Regions from separate parts of the Streptomyces sp. NPDC051310 genome, predicted to be linked through region 3. Evidence: riboswitches for the same ligand, from Rfam matches in the RefSeq annotation. Region 3 holds a riboswitch; each other region holds the start of a gene.
What was found. A riboswitch is a leader RNA that binds a small molecule or an ion and turns the genes downstream of it on or off. The one in region 3 is predicted to bind cyclic di-AMP.

Region 1 (5,461 bases), on a different contig from region 3:
TGCATCGACTTGTGACTGACGTTCGAATGCCGCTACGTTCACCCCCACCTCAGCAGTCACGCGAAAGGCAGCACCGCATGCGCTCCGGGAACGGCCGTCACCGACGACCCCGTCAAGCCCCCGCCATCGTCGTCGCCGCGGGGGTGACCGGATCCGCCCTCGCACTTCCGCTGCTCGGCGCGGGATCCGCGTCGGCGGTCGACGCCGCCACGTGGGACCGGGTGGCCGAGTGCGAGTCCGGCGGCTCGTGGAGCATCGACATGGGCAACGGCTACTACGGCGGGCTCCAGCTCTCCCAGGAGACCTGGGACGCCTACGGCGGCACGCAGTACGCCCTGCGCCCCGACCTCGCGAGCCGCGCCCAGCAGATAGCCGTGGCCGAGAAGGTCTACGCCGCGACCGGCGTCAAGGCGTGGGAAACCTGCGCCCCGATCGCGGGCCTCGGCACCGCCGGTGGCGCGGCCGGGGCGAGCCCCGAGGTCACGCCCGAGAAGACCGTCCCGGCGCCCGACCCGGCCGAGTCGGCCGACCCCCTGGAGCCCTCGGACCCCGACGCGCCCGAGACCCCCGCCGACCCGGTGGAGAGCCTCCTGCCCACCGAGCCGGCCGAGTCCCGGCCCACCGAGCGGGTCGAGCCCACGGAGCCGGTGGCCCCGGGCACCGGCAAGCACCGCGGTGAGCCCGACCCGGCCGAGTCCGACGGGGCGACCGGCCCGGCGGCCCCCGAGGATGAAAACACCACGAGCGCCGACAATTCGGTCACTGAGCGCGAAAACGATGGACATGCCTCGCGAGGTGACGGAACAACACGTGAGCCCGCCGTCGGCGAGTCCGGCGCGTCCGAGGACCCGGGCTCGTACACCGTCCGCCCCGGCGACAACCTCTCCGTGATCGCCGACGCGCACGAGCTGCCCGGCGGCTGGACCGCCCTTTACGAGTCCAACCGCGAGACGGTGGGCGAGGATCCGGACCTGATCGTGCCCGGGCAGAGCCTCGACCTGACGCCCGCGGAGGAGCAGCCGGCGGGGTGATGAGTGACGCTATGTCCGCTTCTGTGTAAGTGAGACAAGCGTCTCTTTGCGCCAGCGGGCGCATCACGAACGCACGATCTGTCCGTTCCGCCCCTCACCTGCGCAAACGTCCGTCAAGCGCAGGGCGGTAGGGGCGGATTGGGCAGGATGTCCGTCTTTGAACTTCGACGGCGACTGTGTCTACGGTCGTCATCGCTCGCCACCGCGGGCCCCTCCGGCCGGAACGCCGAATCCTGCCGCCGGCCGCGAGGGAACAGTCGACGCGTCATGCGCCGAAGGCAGGAGCGGGGGACCCAAGGTTTGCGCCGACCCCGGCCGTTGGAGACGACGGCAGGGTCCGGCTCGGGGTGAAGCCGCGCACACCGCGCGGCCGGGCAGCTCACGCCCGAACCCGACAGCTCACCTCGCAGGCGTCGGTGAGGAGAAGTTCCATGCTGTTTTCCGGCACGTCCAAGCACCGTCGCCCGTCCAAGGCCGCCCGTTTCGCCGCGTTCGCCGGTATCACCGGTATCGCCGTCGCCGCCCCGCTGATGGGCGCCACGTCCGCCTCGGCCGCCACCGCCGCCGAGTGGGACAAGGTCGCCCAGTGCGAGTCCGGCGGCGACTGGTCCATCAACACCGGCAACGGCTACTACGGCGGCCTGCAGTTCTCGGCCTCCACCTGGGCCGCGTACGGCGGCACCGCGTACGCCCCCACCGCCGACCAGGCCACCAAGTCCCAGCAGATAGAGATCGGCGAGAAGGTCCTCGCGGGCCAGGGCAAGGGCGCCTGGCCGAGCTGCGGCGTCGGCCTGTCCGGCACCCCGTACGGCGGCGGCTCCGCCGAGCAGGCCCAGCCGCAGCAGGAGCGCGCGGCCGAGCAGCCCACCACGCGCAGCGAGCAGCGCACCGCGCCGAAGGCTCCCGCCGGGGAGACCGTGACCACCCCGGCCGGCAAGAAGGTCGAGAAGGGCGACGGCGAGTACAAGGTGCAGGCCGGCGACACCCTCGGCTCCATCGCCGCCGCGAAGAAGGTCCAGGGCGGCTGGGAGAAGCTCTTCGAGCTCAACAAGGACATCATCGAGGACGCCGACCTCATTTACCCGGGCCAGCAGCTCCACCTGAGCTGACCCCCCGGCACCCCGGCCGCCCCGGCCCGGCGCCCCTTCCCCCGTACGCGCCGGGCCGGGGCCCTGCCGGTTACCGGTGAGTAGACCTTGTGGGGTTCTGCCCCGCTTTCGGAGCCCCCGGGTCCTTTTTCGTCCCACGGGGCGGGCGTCGGCTGGTCAGGGACCCGCCGCCGGTTAGGCTCTTGTCGCAAGACCGTCGCAAGGGCCGAAGAGACCCTGCACCACTTGCGTCACATTGTGCGTCACATCCCAGAAGGAGATGCTCGTGCCGTCCATCGACGTCGTCGTAGCCCGGGAAATCCTGGACTCCCGAGGCAACCCCACGGTCGAGGTCGAGGTCGGCCTCGACGACGGCAGCACCGGCCGTGCTGCCGTCCCGTCCGGTGCCTCCACCGGTGCGTTCGAGGCCCTCGAGCTCCGCGACGGTGACAAGGACCGCTACCTCGGCAAGGGTGTCGAGAAGGCCGTCCTCGCCGTCATCGAGCAGATCGGCCCGGAGCTCGTCGGCTACGACGCCACCGAGCAGCGGCTGATCGACCAGGCGATGTTCGACCTGGACGCCACGCCGGACAAGTCCTCGCTCGGCGCCAACGCCATCCTCGGCGTCTCCCTCGCCGTCGCGCACGCCGCATCCGAGGCGTCGGACCTGCCGCTCTTCCGCTACCTGGGCGGCCCGAACGCGCACCTGCTGCCCGTTCCGATGATGAACATCCTGAACGGCGGCTCGCACGCCGACTCCAACGTGGACATCCAGGAGTTCATGATCGCCCCGATCGGCGCGGAGTCCTTCTCCGAGGCCCTGCGCTGGGGCGCCGAGGTCTACCACACCCTGAAGAAGGTCCTGAAGGACAAGGGCCTGTCGACGGGTCTGGGCGACGAGGGCGGCTTCGCCCCGAACCTGGACTCCAACCGCGCCGCCCTCGACCTCATCCTCGAGGCCATCAAGCAGGCCGGCTACACCCCGGGCAAGGACATCGCGCTGGCGCTCGACGTCGCCGCGTCCGAGTTCTACAAGGACGGCGCGTACGCGTTCGAGGGCAAGTCCCGCTCGGCCGCCGAGATGACCGACTACTACGCCGAGCTCGTCGACGCGTACCCGCTGGTCTCCATCGAGGACCCGCTGTTCGAGGACGACTGGGACGGCTGGAAGACCATCACCGAGAAGCTCGGCACCCGGGTGCAGCTCGTCGGTGACGACCTGTTCGTCACCAACCCCGAGCGCCTGGCCCGCGGTATCGAGGAGGGCGCGGCCAACGCGCTGCTCGTCAAGGTCAACCAGATCGGTTCGCTGACCGAGACCCTGGACGCCGTCGAGCTGGCCCAGCGCAACGGCTTCAAGTGCATGATGTCGCACCGCTCCGGCGAGACCGAGGACGTCACCATCGCCGACCTGGCCGTCGCCACCAACTGCGGCCAGATCAAGACCGGTGCCCCGGCCCGCTCCGAGCGCGTCGCCAAGTACAACCAGCTGCTGCGCATCGAGGAGATCCTCGACGACGCGGCGGTGTACGCGGGCCGCAGCGCCTTCCCGCGGTTCAAGGGCTGATCACCGCACCAGCCTCCGTACGTCCCCGGCCACGGTCCCGTACCGTGTCCGGGGACGTACGTACGTAGGAGAGGGAGGCGCGTGGGACGCATGGCCCGGGACCGGTTCTCCACCGCGACCAGACTGCGGCTGCTCGGAGAGCAGACCGCCGCCCGTGTCTACCGCTCCCAGAGCCGCCGGCAGGACCGCCGTTCGCGGCTCACCGGCCGCGCGGCCTTCCTGGCGCTGGTCGTCTGCTCGATGGTGGTGGCCCTGGCCTACCCGATGCGCCAGTGGGTCTCCCAGCAGAGCGAGATCGCCGAGCAGCAGCGGCTGGCGGCCGAGGCCGCCGAGCGGGTGGAGCGGCTGCGGGACGAGAAGGCCAGGCTCCAGGACGACGCCTACATCAGGCGCCTGGCCCGCGAGCACCTGCACTACGTACTTCCGGGGGAGACCGGCTACACCGTGATCGACCCCGACGCGGTGCGCCAGCGCCGCGCCGACCAGGGTGCGGCCAACCGCCCCTGGTACTCCAACCTCTGGGACGGCGTGGACAGCGCCGACCGCACCACGGACAAGTAGAACCAAGGCAGGCATGGAAACGCCCCCTCCGCAGACCGAACGCACCGAGCCCACCGAGGCGGACGTCGCGGCGTTCAAGGACCAGCTCGGCCGTCCGCCGCGCGGCCTGCGCGCCATCGCGCACCGCTGCCCGTGCGGCAACCCCGACGTGGTGGAGACCGCGCCGCGGCTGCCCGACGGCACGCCGTTCCCCACGACGTACTACCTCACGTGCCCGCGGGCGAACTCCGCGATCGGCACGCTGGAGGCGAACGGCGTCATGAAGGAGATGACCGAGCGGCTCCGGCAGGACCCCGAACTGGCCGCCGCCTACCGCTCCGCGCACGAGGACTACGTCGCGCGCCGCGACGCCATCGAGGTCCTGGAGGGCTTCCCCAGCGCGGGCGGCATGCCCGACCGCGTGAAGTGCCTGCACGTCCTGGTGGCGCACTCGCTGGTGGCCGGCCCCGGGGTGAACCCGCTGGGCGACGAGGCCCTGGCGATGCTGCCCGAGTGGTGGGCCAAGGGCCCCTGCGTGACGCCCTGCGCCACGGACGGCGGCGCCGGGGAGGAGGCGCAGTGACCCGGGTCGCCGCCATCGACTGCGGTACCAACTCCATCCGCCTGCTCGTCGCCGACATCGACCCGGCCACCGGCGAAGTCACCGACCTGGACCGGCGGATGACGATCGTGCGGCTCGGCCAGGGCGTCGACAGGACCGGGCTCCTCGCGCCCGAGGCGCTGGAACGCACCTTCGCCGCCTGCCGGGAGTACGCCGCCGTCATCAAGGAGTACGGCGCCGAGAGGCTGCGCTTCGTGGCCACGTCGGCCTCCCGCGACGCCGGCAACCGCGACGACTTCGTACGCGGAGTGCTGGACATCCTGGGGGTCGAGCCCGAGGTCATCACCGGTGACCAGGAGGCGGAGTTCTCCTTCACGGGCGCGACCAAGGAGCTGCCCGGCGCCGAGGAGTACCTGGTCGTGGACATCGGCGGCGGCTCCACCGAGTTCGTCGTCGGCACGGCGCACGCCCGCGCGGCGCGGTCGGTGGACATCGGCTGCGTCCGCCTGACCGAGCGTCATGTGCGCAGCGACCCGCCGTCGCAGGCCGAGGTCGCGGCGATCCGGGCGGACATCGAGGCGGCCCTCGACCTGGCGGAGGCGACCGTCCCGCTGCGCGAGGCGGACACCCTCGTGGGGCTGGCCGGTTCGGTGACCACCGTGGCGGCGATCGC
Region 2 (5,461 bases), on a different contig from region 3:
GGTGAGGGCGGTGCGGCCGGCCGCCGATCCGCTCAGCGGGCCCTGTCTCTGTTTGCGGTGCGCTGCCACGGGGGCGGTCCCTTCCCGTCGGTAGGTCGGCGGGGTGGCCGGCTGCCGCCCGGGAGTAGGGAGGCGGCGGTGGGGAGAGCCGGCCACCTGGGGGAGGACGCTAAACCCGGGCGTCACGGGGCTGGGGGAGAGTGACCGTTATTGGCCGCAGGTGAGAGTTCCGGGGCGGGATGCGAGGGCGGCGCTGCACCTGGAATCCCGCATTCCGTATCAGCCGTGACCGATGCGACGAATGAGCCCACCCTGACCGGAAGTGCGTGCTATGGCCCCGGTTAGGCTCCGGCCCATGGACGTACTCATCAATGTCTTCGTCGCGCTGCACATCATCGGCATCGCCTCCCTCCTGGGCGGCTTCCTCACCCAGATGAAGGGCATGGGCGCGGGCACGGCGCGCTTCACGCCCGCCATGCTGCACGGCGCGCTGACCATGCTGATCACCGGCGTGGCACTGGTGGGGCTGAACCAGGCGGACGACCAGACCGTGAACAACCTCAAGATCGGCGTGAAGCTGGCGATCCTGGTCGTCATCCTCGGCCTGGTCTACGTCAAGCGGGACGAGGAGCGGGTGGAGAAGGGCCTCTTCGGCGCCGTCGGCGGTCTGACCGTGGCCAACGTCTTCATCGCGACGCTCTGGACGTGATCCCCGCCGCCCCGGCCCGCCGGCCCCCTGCACGGGCCGCGGGCAGGGCGCCGGCCGGGGTGCCGGGCGGTGCTCCGGTCGTGGTGCCGGGCGGGGCCGTTCAGGCCGGGCGCACGCTGCCGTGGACCGGCAGGTAGTAGATCGACTCCTCGCGGACGTTCGCCCCGGGCCCGGGCGCGTGGACCATCATGCCGTCGCCAAGGTAGATGCCCACGTGGCTGATGTCGTCGTAGAAGAACACCAGGTCGCCGGGGCGCAGGTCCTCCATGGCGACGGGTGTGCCGGACTCGGCCTGCTCGCGGGTGGTGCGCGGGAGGTCGACGCCCGCCGCCTTCCACGCGGCCTGGGTCAGCCCGGAGCTGTCGTACGAGCTCGGGCCGGTGGCGCCCCGGACGTACGGCTTGCCGATCTGGGCGCGGGCGAAGGCCAGCACCTTGTCCGCCTTGGCGGCGTAGCCGCCGTCGGTCGTACCGCCGCCTGCCGGCCCCGGCTCCTCCCCCTGAGCCGGCCGCGGGTCCGGCTCCTCCTGCTCCCGGCACGCGCGGGCCGCCTCCGCCGCGGCGCGCGCCTCCTCCTCCGCCCGGGCCTTCTCCCCGGCCCGGCACCGGGCGTCCGCCGCGCGCTCCCGCTCCAAGCGCACCAGCCGTGCCTGCTCCCCGGTCGTCAGCTGCGCCAGCAGGGCGCGCGCCTCGGCCAGCTTCCGCTGCACGGTCTCCTTGCCGGCCTGGAGGGACGCCTGGGAGTCGGGCAGCGCCTCCGGGCTCCTGGTCACATCGGCCTGCTGCCCGGTCGCCGCGGTCCGGTGCTCCAACGGCTCGGCCGCCTCGGCCTGCTGCCCGGTCGCCGCGGTCCGCTGCGTCCTGGACCCGGTGAGCTGCTCGTGCTGCGGCCCGGTGGGGCGTCCCGCCGCCGGCGTGCGGTCGGCGAACGGCTGCGGCTCCTCCGCGAGGAGCAGGGCCGCGCTCGGGGTCGCCCCGCCCGAGCGGTGCCGTGCCGCCGCGTAGGCGCCCCGTACGCGGCGGGACTCGTTCAGGGCCTGCGTACGCTTCGCGGCCTCGTCGAGCATGCCGTCACCCGCGCGCCGCCGCTGCTCGCCGGCCTCCCTGGCCTTGGTGTACTGCTGCGTCGCGGTGCCGGCCTGCCGGTAGAGGTCGTCGACCTTCCGCTCCACCTCTTCGACCGACGGGCGTCCCGGCACGGCGCCGGCGGACTGCGCGGACAGCAGGGTGGTGACCGAGGCGATGGCGGCCGTCGTGACCCCGACGGCGGGGGAGCTGGTACCGAACGTGCGGGTGGTGCGGCTGCGCGGCTTGCGATGCGACGCCAAGGCCGGCATCTCCTTCCGTGGACCGCCTACCGGGTCAGCCGGCGGGTTCGGGCGAACGGAAGGTGCCCTACGGTCCGCGGTCACGGCCGATTCACCCCACGGTGCATGGTGGGTTCCCGGTTCCGAACTCCCATGGCGGGGAGGGCGGATGCGGCGTGGGCGGCCGATCGGCGTGGTTCGCCGATGAGGGGACGGTCCGCTTGGGCAGGCACGCTAGCCAACCTGTGGCGGTGCTGTGAAGGATGATGTTCGATATGTCGGATACATTTTCGTGACCTTCGATTACTGTGCGGTAGGGGTGACCGAACGTGAGGGAGGCGGTTCGGCCACGGCTGTCAGTGGGGCCGCCTAGACTCGATAGGCGATGAGCAGCCTCTTTGACGACAGCTTCCTGGCGGACCTCCGGAACCACACCTCGGAGGAGCCGCCGCCGCCCCCGGAGGACTCCGAGGACCACCGGCCGGCCCCGGAGGAGGTCCCGCACGACCTCTTCGGGGACCGCTTCGACGTGCCGGCGGCCCGTGACGCGTACCACCGCGACGGCGCCCCGCGCACCGTCGTCGACCCCGCCGCGCTGCTGGAGGGGCTGAACGACCAGCAGCGCGCGGCCGTCGTCCACACCGGCTCACCGCTGCTCATCGTCGCCGGTGCCGGGTCCGGCAAGACCAGGGTGCTGACCCACCGCATCGCCCACCTGCTGGCCACGCGGAACGTCCACCCGGGTCAGATACTGGCGATCACCTTCACCAACAAGGCCGCCGGCGAGATGAAGGAGCGCGTCGAGCAGCTCGTCGGACCGCGCGCCAACGCCATGTGGGTGATGACCTTCCACAGCGCGTGCGTCCGCATCCTGCGCCGCGAGTCCAAGAGGCTCGGCTTCACGTCGTCCTTCTCGATCTACGACGCCGCCGACTCCAAGCGGCTGATGGCGCTGGTCTGCCGCGACCTGGACCTGGACCCGAAGAAGTTCCCGCCGAAGTCGTTCAGCGCCAAGATCTCCAACCTGAAGAACGAGCTGATCGACGAGGAGACCTTCGCCGACCAGGCGGCCGACGGGTTCGAGAAGACCCTCGCCGAGGCGTACCGGATGTACCAGGCGCGGCTGCGCGAGGCCAACGCCCTGGACTTCGACGACATCATCATGACGACGGTCCACCTGCTCCAGGCGTTCCCGGACGTCGCCGAGCACTACCGCCGCCGCTTCCGGCACGTCCTCGTCGACGAGTACCAGGACACCAACCACGCGCAGTACACGCTCGTGCGCGAGCTGGTGGGCACCGGGTACGAGGACCTCGGCCCGGCGGAGCTGTGCGTCGTCGGTGACGCCGACCAGTCGATCTACGCCTTCCGCGGTGCGACGATCCGCAACATCCTCCAGTTCGAGGAGGACTACCCGGAGGCGACCACGATCCTGCTGGAGCAGAACTACCGCTCCACCCAGACGATCCTCTCCGCCGCCAACGCGGTGATCGAGCGCAACGAGAGCCGCCGCCCCAAGAACCTGTGGACGAACGCCGGCGCCGGTTCGCGCATCACCGGGTACGTCGCGGACACCGAGCACGACGAGGCGCAGTTCGTCGCCGACGAGATCGACCGGCTGACGGACGCGGGCGAGGCCAAGGCCGGTGACGTCGCCGTCTTCTACCGCACGAACGCCCAGTCCCGTGTCTTCGAGGAGATCTTCATCCGGGTGGGACTGCCCTACAAGGTCGTCGGCGGCGTCCGCTTCTACGAGCGCAAGGAGGTCCGGGACGTCCTGGCCTACCTGCGCGTGCTGGCCAACCCGGAGGACAGCGTCCCGCTGCGCCGCATCCTCAACGTGCCCAAGCGCGGCATCGGTGACCGCGCCGAGGCGATGATCGAAGCGCTGGCGCTCCGGGAGAAGATCACCTTCCCGCAGGCGCTGCGCCGCGTCGACGAGGCGTACGGCATGGCGGCGCGCTCGGCCAACGCCGTCAAGCGGTTCAACACGCTCCTGGACGAGCTGCGGACGATCGCCGAGTCCGGCGCCGGACCGGCCGTGGTCCTGGAGGCGGTGCTGGAGCGCACCGGATACCTCGCCGAGCTCCAGGCGTCCACGGACCCCCAGGACGAGACCCGCATCGAGAACCTGCAGGAACTCGCCGCCGTGGCCCTGGAGTTCGAGCAGGAGCGCGGCGAGGAGCCCGGCACCCTGGCGGAGTTCCTGGAGCAGGTCGCGCTGGTCGCCGACTCCGACCAGATCCCGGACGAGGACGAGGAGGGCTCCGGCGTCATCACGCTGATGACGCTGCACACGGCCAAGGGCCTGGAGTTCCCCGTGGTGTTCCTCACCGGCATGGAGGACGGCGTCTTCCCGCACATGCGCGCCCTCGGCCAGACCAAGGAGCTGGAGGAGGAGCGGCGCCTGGCGTACGTGGGCATCACGCGCGCCCGCGAGCGGCTCTACCTCACCCGGTCGTCCATGCGCAGCGCGTGGGGGCAGCCCTCCTACAACCCGCCCTCGCGGTTCCTGGAGGAGATTCCCGCCCAGCACCTGGAGTGGAAGCGTACGGGCGCGATGGCGAAGCCGGCGAGCGGTCCGGCCGCCGGCATCACCTCCTCGCTCTCGTCCTCCCGGTCCCGGTCCGGCCCGTCGGGCTTCGCCACGCGGCGTACGTCGGACAAGCCGGTGATCTCGCTGGCGGTCGGGGACCGGGTGACGCACGACCAGTTCGGGCTCGGGACCGTGACGGCCGTGACAGGCGTGGGCGCGGACGCCCAGGCGACGATCGACTTCGGGGACGACAAGCCCAAGCGCCTGCTGCTGCGGTACGCGCCGGTCGAGAAGCTGTAGCCCACGGGCGGTCACCCCGCCCCGGCGGCCTCGCCGGGTCACCCGGGCGGGGGTGGTTCGCCGGGCGGGACGGGCTCCCGGGCGGTTTCCGTAGCGCAGCCCGTACCGAAGCCGGTACCGGAATCCGTACCGGAGTCCGTCAGCGCGTCGGCCGTCAGCTCGTGGGGTCGAGGCCGTGGCTGCGCAGCCACGGGAGCGGGTCGATGGCGGAACCGCCGCCCGGCCGTACCTCGAAGTGCAGGTGCGGACCGGTGGAGTTGCCGGAGTTGCCGGAGTAGGCGATGACCTCGCCGGCCTTGACCTCGCCGGAGCGGATCTTGGTGCTGCTGAGGTGGCAGTACCAGGTCTCGGTGCCGTCCTTGGCGGTCACGATCGCCATGTTCCCGTAGGCGCTGTTCCACTGGGTGCGGACGGTGCCGTCGGTGGCGGCCATCACCGGAGTGCCGTACTGCACGGGGAAGTCGATACCGGTGTGCAGCGACATCCAGTTGACGCCGGCCTGCCCGTACTGCGCGCTGAGCTGGTGCAGTTGGACGGGCAGCGCGAACTTGGGGCGCATCGCCTCCCGGCGTGCGGCCTCCTCCTCGCGCTTCTTGCGCTCCGCCTCCTG
Region 3 (5,461 bases):
TGTACCCGGCGTCGAGGAGGTTGCGCAGGACCGTGCGGCCGACCCCGCCCGGGGTGCGGCCGGCGCCGATGACGGCGACCGAGCCGGGGGCGAGGAGCCGCTGCACGGACCGGGCCTCGGCGCGCTGCTCGCGGGCGCGCTGCACGGCCAGGGAGCGGTCGGTGGGCTCCAGGTCGAGGTGGAGGCGTACGGCGCCGTCCTCGAAGCTGCGCTTCTGGGTGTACCCGGCGTCGGTGAAGACCTTGATCATCTTGGAGTTGGCGGGCAGCACCTCGGCCGCGAAGCGCCGGATGTCCCGCTCGCGCGCGACGGCCGCGATGTGCTCCAGGAGCGCGGAGGCGACGCCGCGCCCCTGGTGGGCGTCCTGGACGAGGAAGGCGACCTCGGCCTCGTCGGCGGGTGCGCTCGCGGGGTGCCCCCGGTCGTCGATCCGGTCGTAGCGGACGGTGGCGATGAAGTCGTCGCCGACGGTGGCCGCCAGGCCCACCCGGTCCACGTAGTCGTGGTGGGTGAAGCGGTGCACGTCCTTGGCGGAGAGGCGGGGGTAGGGTGCGAAAAACCGGTAGTACTTCGACTCGTCGGAGACCTGCTCGTAGAAGCTGACCAGGCGTTCCGCGTCATCGGGAGTGATCGGCCTGATGCGGGCGGTGCCGCCGTCGCGCAGCACGACGTCGGCCTCCCAGTGGTCGGGGTACGCATGGTCCGGCTGATCCGACGGGGTCCGCATGGGGCCCAGCGTACGGTGAGGCACACCGGTCGCGGAGGTGCTGTGGACAGGGCCCGTCGATCAGGTTCGCGCACACCCCGGACAACATGAGAGAGTGGTCTAGACAACCCCCTGAACTCGAAGGGCAACACCATGGCTGAGCGCCGCGTCAACGTCGGCTGGGCCGAGGGCCTGCACGCCCGCCCCGCCTCCATCTTCGTCCGTGCCGCCACGGCCTCCGGCGTTCCCGTCACGATCGCCAAGGCCGGCGGCAACCCGGTGAACGCCGCCTCGATGCTCGCGGTGCTCGGCCTGGGCGCGCAGGGCGGCGAGGAGATCGTGCTCGCTTCGGACGCGGAGGGCGCGGACACCGCCCTGGACCGTCTGGCGAAGCTCGTCGCCGAAGGTCTCGAAGAGCTCCCCGAGACCGTCTGACCTTTCCGGGCCTCCGGGCCGGACCCTTCCGGGACCGGCCTTCCGGGACCGTTCCCGGTTACCGAGACCGGTTCCCGGTACCGGGATCCGTTCCCGGTTCCGGGTATGGTCCCGGTTTCCGGACGCCGAGCGGCGGAGCCGCATCGCCATGGAATTCGATTCCGGGCCGGTACGGCTCCGCCGTTTTCGTTGTGCGGACGTGAATGACAGGGCTGGACAGGAAAATCCACGCCCGCGGGAAATGCTCTTCTTTGTATACGGCCCCGCTGTTAATTGCGGGCGCTCGCCGTGTTTACGTGATGTTGCGAAGTCCTCACACGCAGCCGGTGCGCCTCGCGGGACCGCTCCGCGTGCAGCGCGGTGAGCGCCCTGGCCCGGTCCGCGTCGCCGCGCGCCACGGCGTCGACGATCGCGCCGTGCTCGGCCCACTCCTCCACCGGCCGCGCGGACTCCTCAACCGCGTACATCCAGGCGATCTTGTGCCGCAGCTGGGTCAGCAGGGCGGTCAGTCCGGGGCTGCCGGAGGCCTGGGCGAGGGTCTCGTGGAACCAGCCGCCGAGCGAGCGCAGGTCCTCGCCCCGCCCCCGGCGCGCGCGCTCCTGACCGAGCCTGACCAGGCCCCGCAGCACCTTGAGGTGTGCCTCGGTGCGCCGCTGGGCGGCGCGTGCCGCGCCGAGCGGCTCCAGCAGGGCACGGATCTCCAGCAGGTCGGCCGCCTCCTGCTCGGTCGGCTCGGCGACGCACGCCCCGACATGGCGGCGCGTGGTGACGAAGCCCTCCGACTCCAGGGTGCGCAGGGCCTCGCGGACGGGGACGCGGGAGACGCCGTAGCGGCGTGCCAGCTGCTCCTCGGTGAGCCGGCTGCCGCGCTCGAAGACCCCGGAGACGATGTCGTCGCGGATAGCCGTGCATACCGAGTGCGCGGGAATGCGCATACCGAACCTCCGACTGGATCCGCGCGGAACGATGAGCGCCGACGATTTTGACGAGTGTTCAGTGACTCTATTGCAGCAGGCCTGCGTTTCCGATGGCCGTCCGGAATTCATGGATATCTTTTGGCCAGGATCGGCCGGGATCGGCCGGGACCAACGGTGATCACCTCTGATCGGCAGGCATCGGTCGGCCGGAGACCTGCCGGGATCCGCCGGGATCCGCCGGCACCGCGCAGGAGGCGACGCGGACGGCGCCGCGCCGAGCGGCCCGTGCACGCCGAAAGGCCCCTGCTCGCGGGGAGCGAGCCGGGGCCGGCGGACGCCCGGGCGGGGGTCCCGGGCGTCGGGGTCAGACGTTGACGCCGTGGGAGCGCAGGTACGCGACCGGGTCGATGTCGGAGCCGTAGTCGGCGCTCGTGCGGGCCTCGAAGTGGAGGTGCGGGCCGGAGGAGTTGCCGGTCGAGCCGGAGATGCCTATCTGCTGGCCCGGCATGACGCGCTGGCCCACGGAGACACTGACGGAGGAGAGGTGGCCGTACTGGGTGTACGTGCCGTCCTCCATCCGGATCACGACGTTGTTGCCGTACGCGCCGCCCCAGCCGGCCTCGACGACGGTGCCCAGGCCCACGGAGACGACCTCGCTGCCGTAGGCGGCGTGGAAGTCGATGCCGGTGTGACTGCCGGAGGACCACATGGCGCCGCCCGCCCCGTAGGAGGTGCTGACGTACGAGCCGGCGACCGGGAGCGTGAAGGAGTTGAGCCGCTTGCGCTCGGCCTCGCGGGCGGCGCGCTCCTCGGCGTCACGGGCCGCCTTGGCGCGGGCTTCCGCCTTGCGCTTGGCCTCGGCCTCCGCCTGGGCCTGGGCCTGGGCGAGGGCGGCGGCCTCCTCGGCCTCCCGCTCCTGGGCCTCGGCCTGGGCGTCGACGCGGTCGGCGATCGTGTCGGTGATGACCGCCTGGTTGAGGCCGGTGTCCTCGAGAGCGCGGGTGTCCGTGTCGGCGGCGAGCGCCGGGGAAGCGAGGGTTCCGATCACGCCGGTGGTGGCGAGGGCCGCGACGCCGGCGGCGTGGGCGCTCTTGCGGCTCAGACGGCTCGGGGCACGGTGCTTCCCGGTGGCACGGGTGAACGCCATGAAGTGGCTGGTCCTTTCCTTCCTTCTCGCCTACCGGGTTAGCTGACGGGTTCGGAGCAGGAAGGTCTCCTACGGGCCCCTCCGCACGGATGCGAAGGCGTCCGATTCACCCCAGGGACTGCGTGGGTCCCCGGCTCCCCGGGCTCGCGCCCGGTGGGGATTCGGCGATGGCTGTCCGGTGCCGCGGGTGCGGCGGGTACAGCGGGCGGACAGCGCATCAGACGCTAAGCGGCCGATCTTTCAATCACCAAACGAACACGCTTTTTTGTAGCGCACGCCACAGGGCAGACACGTAACCTCCCCAATAAAACGGACATACAGCGGGGAGACAGGGGAACCCCGGCATCCGATCGGATACCGGGGTTCCGCGCACCGGGCGGGCGGCGGTCGCCGACCGGCTGTCAATCAGCCGGAGACGACGGACACTTCGCCGATGCCGAGCGCCTCGACGGGCTCCTTGATCTGCGCGGCGTCGCCGACGAGCACGGTGACGAGACGGTCCACCGGGAAGGCGCTGACGACGGCGGCGGTGGCCTCCACGGTCCCGGTCTCGGCCAGACGGGCGTACAACTGCGCCTGGAAGTCGTCCGGGAGGTGCTGCTCGACCTGGTCGGCGAGGGTGCCCGCGACGGAGGCCGCCGTCTCGTACTTCAGCGGGGCGACGCCCACCAGGTTCTGCACGGCCGTCTCGCGCTCGGCGTCGGTCAGACCCTCGGCGGCGAGGGTGCGCAGCACCTGCCACAGGTCGCCCAGCGCCGGGCCCGTGGTGGGCGTGTCGACGGATCCGCTGATGGCCAGCATCGCGGCGCCGTTGCCCTCGGGGCCGGAACGCAGTACCTGGCCGAAGGCCCGCACGCCGTAGGTGTAGCCCTTCTCCTCGCGCAGGACGCGGTCGAGCCGGGAGGTGAGGGTGCCGCCCAGGCAGTACGTGCCGAGGACCTGCGCGGGCCACACGCGGTCGTGCCGGTCGGGGCCGATGCGGCCGATCAGCAGCTGCGTCTGCACGGCCCCGGGCCGGTCGACGATGACGACGCGGCCCGTGTCGTCGGCGGTGACCGGCGGGACGGGGCGGGGCGCGGCGGTGTCGCCCGTCCAGGCGCCCAGGGTGTCGGCGAGCACGGCGTCGAGGTCGACGCCCGTCAGGTCGCCCACGACGACCGCGGTGGCCGTGGCGGGCCGGACGTGCGCCTCGTAGAAGGCCCGTACGGCCGCGGCGTCGATCCGCGCCACCGTCTCCTCGGTGCCCTGGCGGGGGCGGGACATGCGCGAGGTGGCCGGGAAGAGCTCCTTGGAGAGCTGCATGGCGGCGCGGCGGGCCGGGTTGGCGACCTCGTGCGGGATCTCGTCGAGCCGGTTGCGCACCAGGCGCTCGACCTCGCTGTCGGCGAAGGCGGGGGCGCGCAGCGCCTCGGCGACCAGTCCGAGGGCCTTGGCCAGCCGGGAGACCGGCACCTCCAGGGAGACCCGGACGCCGGGGTGGTCGGCGTGCGCGTCGAGCGTGGCGCCGCAGCGCTCCAGCTCGGCGGCGAACTCCTCCGCCGAGTACTTGTCGGTGCCCTCGGACAGGGCCCGCGACATGATCGTGGCGACTCCGTCGAGGCCCTCCGGCTCGGCCTCCAGCGGAGCGGCGAGGGAGATGTCGACGGCCACGACCTGCTGGCCGGGACGGTGGCAGCGCAGCACCGTCAGGCCGTTGTCGAGGGTGCCGCGCTCGGGGGCCGGGAAGGCCCAGGGCTTGGGCGTGCCCGCCTGGGGTCGGGGGTGGAACTCCATGGACGTCAGGGACACAGCGGCGTCGCTCACTGGTCGGCTCCCTCTTCCTGCTCGCTGCGGTCTGCGGTGACGGGCTCGTAGACCAGTACGGCCCGGTTGTCCGGGCGCAGCCGGGCCTTGGCGACCGCCTGCACCTCCTCTGCGGTGACGTCCAGGACCCGCTGGACGGCGGTGAGGGCGAGCTGCGGGTCCCCGAACAGGACGGCGTAGCGGCACAGTTCGTCCGCGCGGCCCGCGACCGTGCCGAGCCGGTCGAGCCACTCCCGCTCCAGCTGGGCCTGGGCCCGCTCCATCTCCTCGGCGGTGGGGCCCTCGGCGGCGAACCGGGCCAGCTCGTCGTCGACGGCGGCCTCGATGTCGGGCACGTCCACGCCGGCGGAGGTCTTCACGTCCAGCCAGCCGAGCGAGGGCGCCCCGGCCAGCCGCAGCAGGCCGAAGCCGGCCGACACGGCCGTACGGTCGCGGCGCACCAGGCGGTTGTGC
Region 4 (5,461 bases), on a different contig from region 3:
CATGCGGCGCACGTGGCGGTCGTACGCGCCCGACGCGATGAAGTCCGCGAGGGTGAGCTGGTCCAGGACGCTTGCCCACGCCTCCCGTTCGCCCTTGGCGGCGAGCACGGCCCCGACGAGGTGCGGGGGCAGGACCATCCAGCCGAGCCGCACGGCGGGGGAGAGGCTCTTGCTGACGGAGCCGCAGTAGAGGACGTGGTCCGGGTCGAGGCCCTGGACGGCGCCGACCGGTTCGCGGTCGTAGCGGAACTCGCCGTCGTAGTCGTCCTCCAGGACCAGGGCGCCGCGCGCGCGGGCCCAGTCGACCACCGCCGCGCGGCGCCGCGCGTGCAGCGGGCCGCCGGTGGGGAACTGGTGGGCGGGCGTGAGCAGTACGGCCCGTACGCCGGGGCGGTCCGCCAGCTCCTCCGTGCGGGCGCCGTCCTGGTCCAGCGCGAGGGGGACGGTGGGCGTCCCGGCGGCCTCCAGCAGCGAGCGGTGGAAGCCGAGTCCGTACGACTCGACGGCCAGCGGGCCGCGCAGCACCCGGTCGCCGAACAGCAGGCGCAGCGCGTGGGCGAACCCCGAGCAGATGACGATGTGCTCGGGCGAGGTGTGCACGCCCCGCGCGCGGGCCAGGTAGGCGGCGAGCGCCGTGCGCAGCTCGATGCGGCCCCGGGGGTCGCCGGGGCCGTAGGCGGAGTGCGGAGCGGCGTTCAGGGCGCGGCGGGCGGAGGCGAGCCAGGCGGTGCGGGGGAAGGACGAGGCGTCGGGGGATCCCTGGCGCAGGTCGTGGCGGACGGGCGGGCCGGCCTCGCCCATCGTCCGCCCGGGTCCCGCCGGTCCGGCGGCCGCTGTGGCCGCTCCCGTGGTCCTGGCCGTTCCCGCCGGTACGGCCGCCCGTCCGGCGACGCGGGTGCCGGACCCCTGGCGGGCGGTGAGCCACCCCTCGGCGACGAGCTCGGCGTACGCGTCCGCGACCGTGTTGCGGGCGAGCCCGAGGTCGGCGGCGAGCGAGCGGTACGGCGGCAGGCGCGTGCCGGGGGTGAGCCTGCCGCTGCGGACGGCGTCGCGCAGCGCGGCGCTCACCGCGGCCCGGCGGCTACCGCCCGCCGGCAGCTCCAGATGCAGGTCGGACCCGGTGCGCTCGGCGGAATTGACCCATGATTCCGGCATGGAAGTGCACCCTACAGCCGGTCTTTCCGGTCCTTAGATTCGACGGCATGACGAACACGGACACGGTTTCCCGGCTCGACTTCGCCCAGGCCGCCCCGAAGGCCTTCAAGGCCCTGATCGGATTCGACACCGCCGCCCGCGAGGGCCTCGACCCCACCCTGGTGGAGCTCGTCCAGATCCGGTCCTCGCAGCTCAACGGCTGTGCGTACTGCCTGCACATGCACACCCGCGACGCCCGCAAGGCCGGTGAGAGCGAGGAGCGGCTGCACATGGTCGCCGTCTGGGAGGACGCCGCGCACTTCTTCACCGAGCGCGAGCGGGCGGCCCTCGCGCTGACCGAGGCCGTCACGCTGGTCGCGTCGTCCGGGGTGCCGGACGACGTCTACGCGCGCGCTGCGGCCCACTTCGCGCAGGAGGAGCTGGCGCGGCTCCTGGCCCTCATCCTCACGATCAACACCTGGAACCGGATCGCCCTCAGCACGGCCAAGATCCCGGGCGCCGCGTAGCGCCCGGCGGTCCGTGGTGATGATCTCCGCTCCGATGGCGTAAGGTGGTGTTCACCGACGCGGGGTGGAGCAGCTCGGTAGCTCGCTGGGCTCATAACCCAGAGGTCGCAGGTTCAAATCCTGTCCCCGCTACTGATCGACGAAGACCCGGTGCCTTGCGCACCGGGTCTTCGTCGTTCCCGGGCCGAGTGCGCTCGCCCGGTCGGCCGATGGCGTACGGCGGTGCGGCGCGGCTCCGGACGGCGTGCGCGGGCCCCGCCTACCGTCCGTAGCCGTGGGCGACAACGGCGGCACCGGGGGTACCGGCACGAGGGGCGCGACCGCGGACTCCACCTGGGTGCGCAACCCCCGGCGGGCACGGGTGCGCCGCTTCCTCCGGGCGGTCCCCGCCCTCATGATCGTCGGCGGGATCGGGTACGACCTGGCCACGCCGCCCGCGTTCACCGCCGTGCCGCTGTTCGCCGCCGCCCCGCTCGTCGCCGCGCCCTTCTTCACCGCGCGTACGACCCTGGTGGCGGGGCTCGCCGCCGTCCTGGCCGTCGTCGGGCCGCGGCTCCACAGCGGCGTGCTGCACGAGGCCCCGGCGATCACCGAGACCGTCACCCTGATCACGGTCTCGGGGCTCGCGCTGCTCATCAACCGGGTCGTCCGGCGCAGCGGTGAGCGGCTCGCCTCCGCCCGCGGCATCGCCGAGACCGCGCAGCGGGCGGTGCTGCCCACGCCGGCCGAGCGGATCGGCGGACTGCGCGTGGCGGCGCGGTACGAGGCGGCGCAGGCGGACGCGTTCATCGGCGGCGACCTGTTCGCCGTGCAGGACACGCCCTACGGGGTGCGGCTGGTGGTCGGGGACGTACGGGGGAAGGGCATGGGCGCGGTCGAGGCGGTGGCGGTCGTGCTGGGGGCCTTCCGGGAGGCGGCAGAGCAGGAGAGCTCCCTGGAGGGCGTGACGCAGCGGCTGGAGCGGGCGCTCGCCCGGGAGGGCACGCGGCGGGACGGGCTGGACGCCTTCGAGGGGTTCACCACCGCCGTCCTGGCCGAGGTGCCGCGCGGCGAGGGGGTGGTGCGCATGGTCAACCGCGGCCACCCGGACCCGCTGCTGCTGTACGCCGGCGGGAGCCTGGAGCCGCTGGAGCCGGCCGAGCCGGCGCTGCCGCTGGGCATGGCCGACCTGGGGGCCTGGCCCGACCGCGCGGAGCAGGTGCCGTACCCGCCCGGAGCGACGCTCCTCTTCTACACGGACGGGCTGTCGGAGGCGAGGGACGCCACCGGTGCCTTCTACGACCCGGCCGTGGGGCTGGCGGGGCGGGACTTCGAGGGGCCGGAGGAGCTGCTGGACGCGCTCGTCGAGGACGTACGGCGGCACACCGGCGGCGGGGCCACCGACGACCTGGCCCTGCTGGCCGTGAACAGGCCGTCGGCGCACGCCGCCGAGCACCGAGCGTGACCGGTGCATACCGCTCCGCAAAGCATTTGACGTGGAGTCGGAAAGTGTGATGAGGCGCGCGGGGCCTGAGGGGCCGTCAAGTTGCCGCATCTGCCCGCCTGTGGGGCGGTACGTCCGGCCGGTGGAAGTTAATGATCAGTAGGAACAGCTTGGAAACGCGGCCCCGCGTCTATTAACGTTCGATAACGCAGCGCGGTCGTCCCAGCCGACGCAAGAGCGACGGCACCGTGCGCGCGCGCCGAATTCCGCATGGGAACCGGGGAACCACCACTTGGGGTGAATCGGGCCGCATCGCCGGCCCGTAGGAGACCTTCCTGCTCCGAACCCGTCAGCTAACCCGGTAGGCGAGAAGGAAGGAAAGGAGTGCGCCCCCGTGGCGTCCAACAGGCCTGCCCCCGAAGCGCCGTCGGCTCCCTCGGCCCCCTCGGCTCCCTACGCCGCCGCTTCGTTCGGTTCCGGTGCTCCCGCGGACGGTCCGTGGGAGGAGTGGAACCCGACCGAGGACACCGTCCGTCCGGTCCGGGGCCGCCACCGGGTCGTCAAGCAGCGCGGCGGGCTGGCCCGCAGCTCCACCGTCCTCGGCGTGGGCGTGATCGCGGCGGTCGGCGCGGGCGGCATGGCCACCGCGCAGGACAAGCCCCCGGTCTCGATATCCCTGCCCGACCTGCCGGGCGCGATCGCCGACAGCCTGCCGGACGCCGAGTCCATGCCCGGTATCGGCACCCTGATGTCCGACGACGGCGACACCCCGGGCGACGCTCCCGTGAACGCGGCGCCGCTCACCGCCGCCTCCCTCACCGCCGGCGACGGCACCGGTGACCAGGCCGACAGCGGAGCGAACGCCGGCGAGGCGCTGCGCGCCCGCATCCTCCAGCAGGCCGAGCAGCAGCAGGCGTCCGCCGACGCCGCGGCGAAGGCCGCGGCCGAGAAGGCAGCCGCCGAGCAGGCCGCCACCGCGGCCAAGGCCCAGCAGACCGCCGCGGAGAAGGAAGCCGCCGAAGCGCAGGCGAAGGCCGAGGCCGAAGCCGCCGCCAAGGCGGAGGCCGAGCGGCTGGCGAAGCTCGCCGCGAGCTACGCGCTGCCGACCTCCTCGTACACGATCACCTCGACCTACGGCCAGGCCGGCTCGATGTGGTCCTCCGGCTACCACACCGGGCTCGACCTCGCGGCCCCGACGGGTACGCCGGCCAAGGCCGTGCACGGCGGCACCGTCAAGTCGGCCGGCTGGTCCGGTTCGTACGGCTACCGGATCGTCCTGGAGCTCGAGGACGGCACCGAGGTCTGGTACTGCCACCTCTCCTCCATGACGGTCGGCGCCGGCCAGAAGGTCGCCACCGGCGAGACGATCGGCCGTGTCGGCGCCACCGGCAACGTGACCGGTCCGCACCTGCACCTGGAAGTGCACACCGCGAGCGGCGAAGGCATCGACCCGCTGGCATGGCTGCGCGGCAAGGGCCTGACCGTCTGATGCCGACCGCGTCGGCGCGGCAGCTCGTTGCGCGGGGCCCAGCTGCCAGGGAGCTCGTGGCGCGGGAACGGCCCGGCCGGGCGCTGTCCGGCCGGGGAGCTTCCGCGCGGACACCCTGCCCGCGGACACCTTCCCCGCGGGCGCCGTCCGCAGAGGCGCCGTCCGCGCGGGCATCGGGAGGCCGAGGCTCCGTGGAGCCGGCCGTCCGCGAAGACCCCGGCAGTCCTGGCGGTGCACCCCCCGACGCCAGGGCTGCCGGCTGCCCCTGTGCCGCTGCGGCAGACTGCCCGCGTCCGGGCGTGCGACGGCCGGAATAGCCGCCTCCTCGAGGGGCGTTGAGCCACGCATGACCTCACTCCGCACGCTGGGCACCTCCGACCTCCACGTCTTCCCCCTCGGGCTCGGAGGTAACGTCTTCGGCTGGACCGCGGACGCCGCGCAGTCCTTCGCCGTCCTCGACGCCTACACGGCCGCCGGCGGCAACTTCATCGACACCGCCGACACGTACTCGTCCTGGGCCCCGGGCCACCAGGGCGGCGAGTCCGAAACGGTCATCGGCGACTGGCTGGCCGCCCGCGCGAACCGGTCCGACGTCCTCATCGCCACCAAGGTCGGCTCCCACCCTCGGTACAAGGGTCTCGCCGCGTCGAACATCAAGGCGGCGGCCGAGGAGTCCCTGCGCCGGCTGCGCACCGACTACATCGACCTCTACTACACGCACTACGACGACCCGAGCGTGCCGGTCGAGGAGTTCGTCCCCGCGCTGGACCAGCTCGTCAGGGACGGCAAGGTCCGTGCCATCGCCGCGTCCAACATCTCCGCCGAGCGGCTCCAGGAGGCCCTGGACTTCTCCGCCCGCGAGGGCCTCGCCTCGTACGTCGCGCTCCA

Region 1: linked by a shared signal. The riboswitch ahead of ACIA79_RS24910 (transglycosylase family protein) and the one ahead of ACIA79_RS23725 (M23 family metallopeptidase) in region 3 are both predicted to bind cyclic di-AMP.
Region 2: linked by a shared signal. The riboswitch ahead of ACIA79_RS29335 (NlpC/P60 family protein) and the one ahead of ACIA79_RS23725 (M23 family metallopeptidase) in region 3 are both predicted to bind cyclic di-AMP.
Region 4: linked by a shared signal. The riboswitch ahead of ACIA79_RS21820 (M23 family metallopeptidase) and the one ahead of ACIA79_RS23725 (M23 family metallopeptidase) in region 3 are both predicted to bind cyclic di-AMP.

Annotation. Positions count from the first base shown of each region.
Region 1 is NZ_JBITEO010000019.1:44,548-50,008, forward strand. It holds gene ACIA79_RS24905 (transglycosylase family protein) at 144-1,031, shown strand; cyclic di-AMP (ydaO/yuaA leader) riboswitch at 1,292-1,459, shown strand; gene ACIA79_RS24910 (transglycosylase family protein) at 1,463-2,140, shown strand; gene eno (phosphopyruvate hydratase) at 2,406-3,686, shown strand; gene ACIA79_RS24920 (septum formation initiator family protein) at 3,777-4,247, shown strand; gene ACIA79_RS24925 (DUF501 domain-containing protein) at 4,261-4,809, shown strand; gene ACIA79_RS24930 (exopolyphosphatase) at 4,806-5,461, shown strand, end outside.
Region 2 is NZ_JBITEO010000027.1:16,528-21,988, forward strand. It holds gene ACIA79_RS29325 (NlpC/P60 family protein) at 1-69, opposite strand, end outside; gene ACIA79_RS29330 (hypothetical protein) at 356-709, shown strand; gene ACIA79_RS29335 (NlpC/P60 family protein) at 810-2,045, opposite strand; cyclic di-AMP (ydaO/yuaA leader) riboswitch at 2,044-2,193, opposite strand; gene pcrA (DNA helicase PcrA) at 2,401-4,851, shown strand; gene ACIA79_RS29345 (peptidoglycan DD-metalloendopeptidase family protein) at 5,006-5,461, opposite strand, start outside.
Region 3 is NZ_JBITEO010000017.1:115,733-121,193, reverse strand. It holds gene ACIA79_RS23740 (GNAT family N-acetyltransferase) at 1-727, opposite strand, end outside; gene ACIA79_RS23735 (HPr family phosphocarrier protein) at 860-1,141, shown strand; gene ACIA79_RS23730 (GntR family transcriptional regulator) at 1,411-2,076, opposite strand; gene ACIA79_RS23725 (M23 family metallopeptidase) at 2,423-3,205, opposite strand; cyclic di-AMP (ydaO/yuaA leader) riboswitch at 3,219-3,382, opposite strand; gene ACIA79_RS23720 (M16 family metallopeptidase) at 3,611-4,978, opposite strand; gene ACIA79_RS23715 (M16 family metallopeptidase) at 5,005-5,461, opposite strand, start outside.
Region 4 is NZ_JBITEO010000015.1:18,310-23,770, reverse strand. It holds gene ACIA79_RS21840 (PLP-dependent aminotransferase family protein) at 1-1,155, opposite strand, end outside; gene ACIA79_RS21835 (carboxymuconolactone decarboxylase family protein) at 1,203-1,661, shown strand; tRNA gene ACIA79_RS21830 (tRNA-Met) at 1,720-1,793, shown strand; gene ACIA79_RS21825 (PP2C family protein-serine/threonine phosphatase) at 1,936-3,105, shown strand; cyclic di-AMP (ydaO/yuaA leader) riboswitch at 3,332-3,467, shown strand; gene ACIA79_RS21820 (M23 family metallopeptidase) at 3,479-4,573, shown strand; gene ACIA79_RS21815 (aldo/keto reductase) at 4,920-5,461, shown strand, end outside.